Regions from separate parts of the Brevibacterium ammoniilyticum genome, predicted to be linked through region 3. Evidence: riboswitches for the same ligand, from Rfam matches in the RefSeq annotation. Region 3 holds a riboswitch; each other region holds the start of a gene.
The links. A riboswitch is a leader RNA that binds a small molecule or an ion and turns the genes downstream of it on or off. The one in region 3 is predicted to bind thiamine pyrophosphate.
Positions count from the first base shown of each region.

Region 1: another riboswitch for thiamine pyrophosphate. It lies ahead of thiM (hydroxyethylthiazole kinase); the one in region 3 lies ahead of AAHA49_RS11355 (TenA family protein).
Region 2: another riboswitch for thiamine pyrophosphate. It lies ahead of AAHA49_RS12610 (ECF transporter S component); the one in region 3 lies ahead of AAHA49_RS11355 (TenA family protein).

Region 1 is NZ_BAABNP010000002.1:153,676-155,935, forward strand. It holds gene thiE (thiamine phosphate synthase) at 1-71, opposite strand, end outside; gene thiM (hydroxyethylthiazole kinase) at 68-928, opposite strand; TPP riboswitch at 916-1,017, opposite strand; gene AAHA49_RS02740 (sugar ABC transporter permease) at 1,327-2,260, opposite strand, start outside.
Region 2 is NZ_BAABNP010000010.1:66,367-68,626, forward strand. It holds gene AAHA49_RS12605 (universal stress protein) at 1-681, shown strand, start outside; TPP riboswitch at 721-829, shown strand; gene AAHA49_RS12610 (ECF transporter S component) at 855-1,475, shown strand; gene AAHA49_RS12615 (ABC transporter ATP-binding protein) at 1,475-2,260, shown strand, end outside.
Region 3 is NZ_BAABNP010000008.1:172,942-175,201, reverse strand. It holds gene AAHA49_RS11360 (hypothetical protein) at 1-596, opposite strand, end outside; gene AAHA49_RS11355 (TenA family protein) at 642-1,325, opposite strand; TPP riboswitch at 1,323-1,425, opposite strand; gene AAHA49_RS11350 (ATP-grasp domain-containing protein) at 1,435-2,260, opposite strand, start outside.

The DNA.
Region 1 (2,260 bases), on a different contig from region 3:
CACTGCGCGGAGTCGGTGACGAGGTAGAGGCGGGTGTCGATGCCGGCGAGGCGGTCGAGTGCCGCGCTCATGCCGCCGTCACCGCGACGCGGGAGCGGGCGATGCGGTCGTCGTCGGTGGTGAAGAGGGCGTCGAGGAAGTTCATGGCGTACCGGCCCGGACCCAGTGCCCCGGTCGCGGCGGCCTCACCGGCCACGGCGAAATGCGCGTGGGCGGCGACGACGGCGGTGAACCTCTCGAGCGCTCCCACGCCTGCCGGTCCGGCCTGCGAACTCGTCCCCGCCGGAGGGACCGCGGCGAGGTAGGCGGTGGTGACGGCGCCGAGCGAGCACCCGGTGCCGATGACGAGCGGCATGAACGCGTGTCCGCCGTCGATGCGGGCGACATGGTCGACCCCGTCGATGTGGGCGACGACGGCGTCACGGGCACCCGAGACGGCGACGATCGCGCCGGTCGCGCGGGCGAGGTCGGCGGCGGCGGGGAGCACGGCGTCGACTTCGTCGGTGGATTCGACTCCGCGCCCGCCGGCACCGGCGCCGGCCAGTGCCGCGATCTCCGAGGCGTTGCCGCGGATCGCGGTGGGTCCGGCGGCAGCGGCCCGGCGGATCCGGGTGGTGCGGAAATCGGCGGCACCGATGCTCACCGGGTCGAGGACCCAGGGTTTCGCATCGGCGGTGACGGCTTCGATCGCGGCGTCGGCGGCGAGGAACTGCTGGTTCGTCGCCGTGCCGAAGTTGATCAGCAGCCCGCCGGCGAGGTGGGCGAACTGTGCGGCGTCGGCGTCGTGGTCGAGCATCGCCGGAGACGCCCCGACAGCGAGCAGCACGTTCGCACTGAACTGCTGCACGACGGTGTTCGTGATGCATTGGATGAGCGGGTTCGACGCGCGCAGACGTGCGTGCGCCGACGACAGATCGAGGTCGGTCATGACGATCCCTTCGCTAGCATGGCCCAGATCAGGTTCGATGGGTGTCCTCTCAGCCCGGCGCGATTCCCCGGGCACCCCATGTCATTGCCTTCGACTGTATCAGGAGCGCCGAGGCGGCGGCGACGCGGGCAGCGCATGCGCGGGCCACGCGGCGGGCGATGCTGCCGGACCGCCTCGGCGCCTGCACAGTCCTCCAGCTCACTTCGATCTCGAGGGCACAGTTCGTGAACTGTGCCCTCGAGATCGAAGTGAGCCCGAAGCGCTCTCCGCGTCAGCGGCCCACGGGATTGCGCATCGTGCCCGCGTAGATGAGCGAGACCGAATGCCTGGAGGCGCGGTCTCGACGCGAAGAGGCGGTCTCGGTGAATTCGAACGCTGCCGTCCGTCCGCTTCGGCGACTATCCCCTGCCGACGTAACGCTGGCCGCGCCGACTGACCGCGTCGATGACGACGGCGGTGAGGAGGACGAGGGCGGTGATGATCTGCTGCGCGTCGGAGTTGAAGCCGATGAGGTAGAGGCCGTTGTTGATGGCGCCGACGACGAACGCGCCGAGCACCGCCGCCCAGGCCGTGCCGCGTCCGCCGAAGAGGGAGGTGCCGCCGATGACGGCCGCGGCGATCGCATTGAGCAGATCCTGGGTCGCCACGAGCGTCGATCCGGCGTTCGTCGTCACTCCGGCCTTGACGAAGCCGAAGAGTGCGGCGAGGACGCCGGCGGTCATGAAGACGCTGATGCGCACCCATGTCACCGGGATGCCCGCCCGCCGCGCGGCCTCGACCTTGCCGCCGACGGCGTAGATCGAACGCCCGTAGCGCGTCTTGCGCAGCACGAGGTCGATGACGATCGCGATGACCATCATGAGGAAGAACGGCAGGGCGAGACCGAAGTCCTGGTTGACGAGGATGAGGAAGCCGAAGACGATCGCCGTGAGCAGCACGATGCGGACGATGACGGCCAGCCAGCTCGCACTGTCCAGTCCCTGCGCATGGCGCCGCAGCTTCGAGTAGACGAGCCCCGCACCGAACCCGATGACCGCGATCGCCCCGAAGACGTACGCCCAGATCGCCGGGAAGTAGTAGCTGGCGAAGTCGAAGGCGAAGGTGTCGGCCATCGAGAGGTTCTTCTGGGTGCCGAGCACGGTGAGGGTGAGCCCCGTGAACGCGAGGAGGCCGGCGAGGGTGACGACGAAGGCGGGGATGCCGACGACGGCGAAGAACCAGCCCTGGATCGCCCCGACGACGAGGCCGAGGAGCAGGATGATCGTCAGCGCGATGACCGGCGGCACGTCCTGCCGGACGACGAGCACACCGAGCACCGAGGCCGCGAGCCCG
Region 2 (2,260 bases), on a different contig from region 3:
AAGCTGCTCGCCGAGGCGGCCGACCTCCTGCGCGACCATCCCGGACAGGTCACTTACGCCGCCGAGTCCGGCGACGCCGCAGGCGTGCTCGTGCGACTGAGCTCGAACGCCGAGGTCCTCATCGTCGGCGCCCGCGGTCGCGGCGGCTTCATCGGCCGCATGCTCGGCTCGGTCTCGACAGCCCTGCCGCCCCATTCGCACTGCCCGACGATCGTCGTGCCCAAGCACTCCGCCCGCCGTGAGGACTCGAGCGGATCGGTCGTCGTCGCCGTCGACGGCTCCGAGGCCGCCCGGATCGCGATGTTCACCGCCGCCGAGGTGGCCTCCTCCAGGCAGACGGGCCTCGAGATCGTCTCGGTGCTGCCGGCCGGTGAGGAATGGCTCTACTGGTACCCCGATCTCGAGGTCGGCGGGGATGTCGCAGACCGTCGGCAGAAGCAGCTCGAGACCGCCCTCTCGACGGAGGCCGATGCCCTCGGCGAGCAGTTCCCTGGTCTGCCGATCTCCACCTCGGTGGTCGTCGGGGATGCGGTCTCGATGCTCTCGGAGGCCACGAAGCGGGCCCAGCTCACGGTGCTCGGCACCCGGGGCCGCGGCGCGGTGAAGTCCGCGCTCCTCGGTTCGGTCTCCCGCGGAGTCCTCCACCATGCCGAAGGCCCGGTGATGATCGTCCCCAGCTGAGACGGGCCTGCGGGCCGGTGGTCGTGTTGTACAGTGGTGCCCACACGACAGGGGAGCGCCAGCAGGGGCGCTGAGAGTGCAGATGATGCTGCAGACCCTCGAACCTGATGCGGTTAGCACCGCCGAAGGAAGTCGAGACTCTTCTACCCCTCCTTGAGATACGAGGAGGCACAATGCCGAACACCACCGCGCCCGCGACATCCGCACCCGCGTACACCCAGGCCCCGCCGACGAAGAAGTGGCGGGTCGTCGACTACGTCGTCACCGCCGTCCTCGGCATCGCCGTGGGCCTGATCTTCTGGGTGCTCGCGGCGAGCTGGAAGGTCATCGAACTCGGCTTCCAAGCCTTCCCGCCCTCGATCGGGCTCATCGCCGGCCTGTGGGTGCTCGCCGGTCCCTTGGCCGGGGCGATCATCCGCAAACCGGGTGCCGCGCTCCTGTGCGAGGTCCTCGCCGCCCTCGTCGAAGGCGTCCTCGGCTCCCACTTCGGCTCGACCGTGCTGCTCTCGGGCTTCATCCAGGGCCTCGGCGCCGAACTCGTCTTCGCGGCCTTCGGCTACCGGAAGTTCACCCTGTGGGTGACGACGCTGTCCGGTCTCGTCGCAGCGGCCTTCATGGCGGTGAGCGAGAACATCCTCTACAACGCCGAATGGCAGCTGACCTACCAGTTCGCCTACGCCGCATGTGCGATCGTCTCCGGCATCGTCATCTCCGGCATCGGCGCCTGGTATGCCTACCGCGCGATCGCGAAGACCGGGGCGCTGAGCTCGTTCGCCTCCGGCCGCATGCGCTGATGGGTCTGCCGGTCCGCGCCCGCGGCTTCTCGTGGCGGCACGCCGATCGGGACGCTGCCGCGATCGGTCCCCTCGACCTCGACATCGCCGCCGGAGAGAAGGTCCTCCTCCTCGGCCCGTCAGGGGCGGGGAAGTCGACGCTGCTCCATGCGATCGCCGGGGTCCTGCCCGTCGAGGCCGGAGAGTCCACCGGTGAGATCCTCATCGGCGACGATGCCCCTGACCCCCGCCGAGGTGTCACCGGGCTCGTCCTCCAGGACCCCGATTCGCAGGTGATCTTCTCTCGCGTCGGCGACGACGTCGCCTTCGGCATGGAGAACCTCGGCCTGCCGGTCGAGGTCATCGACGAGCGCATCGGGTCGTCGCTGGCCGCGATGGGCCTCGACCTGCCCACCGACCATCCCACGGCGGCGCTCTCAGGGGGCCAGAAGCAACGTCTTGCGCTTGCCGGCATCCACGCGATGGCGCCCGAGGTCATCGTCCTCGACGAACCGACGGCCAACATCGACCCCGCCTCGGCGGCATCGGTGCGCGATGCCGTGCTCACGGCGGCCGCGGTCACCTCGGCGACGATGATCGTCGTCGAGCATCGGGTGAGCCTGTGGGCCGAGTTCGTCGACACCGTCATCGTCCTCGGCCGGGACGGACTGCTCGCCCAGGGCAGTCCGGTCGCGGTGTTCGGTGATCCCGAACTCGCCGAGGCGCTGCGGGCCTCGGGCATCTGGCTGCCCTCCGCGCAGTCACCGGTCGCACCGGATCGGGCACCGGCCGCCTCGGCGCCCGTG
Region 3 (2,260 bases):
GTCGCCTCGGAACCGTCTGCGGCGTCAGCTCCATCGGCGTCGTCGTCGAAGGGGCTGAAGGAGAGGGTCTCGGCGAAGCGCGTCTGCGCGACGCGGAGCAGGCCCTCGATGAGTTCGCTGCTGACGTCTTCGTTGAGGAGCTCGACGTTGCCCGATTCGAAGGGGTCGTCGTCGCAGATCAGGGCGACGTACCGACCGGTGGGTTCGTGACCGTCGGGAAGCGGGTAGACCATGAGTCGGGACAGTGCCGCCGAGGCTTCCTCGACGAGGACGTCGCCGCTGAGATCGGACAGGGTGCGGTCCTCGGGCTCAGCGGTCTCGTCGGCGTGGTCCTCGGACCCGTCATCGCTGTCGACCCACGTATTCGCGGCCTCGGTTTCGACGAGGAAGCCGGAGATCTGGGCGAGGATCGTCGAGTACGACGCCCCGTCCGAGGTCCGTTCGATCCAGCCGGTCTCCCCGTCCGAGTCCTCCGTTTCGAAGTAGCCCCACACCATGGTTGGGAAGAACTTCGGCGGCACGGATTCGATGATCTCCGGGCTGAACACTCCGAAGGGAATGCGGTCGGAGTCGGGGACGGCGGGCGAATCGTTCATCGGTCAATCGTGCCACGGGAGGGGCGGTGCCGCGGCCGCCGAGGTCTACGAGTCCTGAGACCGGTACGCCTCGTCGAAGAACGCGCGCTCGAGCCCGACGGCTCGTCCCCACAGCGCGGTCAGCCGGTCCCGGGTCGCGACCGCCTCGGCGTCGTCCCCTCGAGGCACGACGCGTTCGAGTTCGTCGACGAGGAACTGCACCCACGCGGCGAAGTCCTCACCGCGGTGGAGGTCGATCCACCCGACGTGGACGTCGCGGGTGGGCATCTCGCGCTCCAGCTCACCCCAGTCGAGGTAGAGCCATTCGGCGATGACGAGGACGACGAGGAGATCCGGGTACGACGCCGAGGCGACCGCCCCCTTCATGACGTCCCGGAAGCCCGCGGTCGGAGCCAGCAGGACCGGGTCGGCGTAGTCGGCGGGACTCACCCCCACCTCGGCGAAGGCGCGGATGAAGTACGAATCCTCTTCGGCTTCGAGGAACCCGAGCTGACGGGCGAACCGCAGCTTCGCCTCGATCCGGTCGGCGTGGGCCACACACGCGCCGAGCATCGCGAGGAAGTCCTCGAAGAACTGATAGTCCTGGATGAGATAGGTCGCCATGACCTCGTCGGGCACGGTGCCCGCGAAGAGCTCCTCGACGAACCGGTGACCGACGGCCGCCGCCCAATCCTCGTCGGCTGACCTGCGCAGCGCCTCGACGGCACCGCCTGCTGGCACAGTGATCATTCGTGTCCTCCAACTTCCTCCGCCGGCATTGCCCGGATCAGGTGTAAGGGTCTGCGTGCGCACTCTCAGCGCCGGATTCGGCGCTCCCCTGTGGTGGTTCGAGACTATCTCACATCGCCGGAACTGCGGCACCCGCCGGCGCTTCGGTCACCTCGCCGAGGCGGTCGGCGAGGACCTTCGCGATCCGGGCTGCCGCCGGCTGGCGTCCGGCCGCTCGCTCGGCCTCCTCGACCGCGGAGTTGTAGTTCGTGTTCGTGTTGATGTCGTAGACGACCTGCCGGCCGTCGGCGGTTTCGATGAACTCGACCCCTGCGAAGTCGATGCCGAGATCGCGCAGGAGCGCTTCGAGCCGGCGGATGAGCAGGGTCTCGGCGGTGATCGACTCCCGCCGGGTGAACTGGGCGAAGGGCGCGCCCGCACTGCCAGCGCCGCCCGCGCTGCCCGCGCCTGGGATCTCGCACGCGTCGGCGGGGCAGAGTTCGAACGTGCCGGCCGAGACGTCGACGGCGACCGCGTAGTGGAAGCGTCCGCCGATGAACTCGGCGCGGGTGATGAACGGTTCGGCGGGCTGGAGGTACTCCTGGACGAGCGTGATGCCGTCGACCGGCTCGTTCGCCCCTCCCGGACCGAAGTCGGCGATGACAGCATCGAGTTCGGCCTGTGCATCGAACCGCCGCACACCCAGGCCCTTGCCGCCCTGGTTGTGCTTCGTGATGAACGGGGGAGCGAAGTCGGCGGCCGCCTCGGCGAGGGCACCGGATCCGAACGCCGCAGCCGTGCGGGGAACGTCGAAGCCGCGGGACGCAAGCTCCCGATGCTGCCGGATCTTGCTCACCTCGAGCTCATAGACGTCCGCGCCGTTGACGACCGTGCGCCCGGCGGCCTCGAGCCACGCGAGTACGGCCCGGCCGTAATCCTTGACGTGCGGGTCCGTG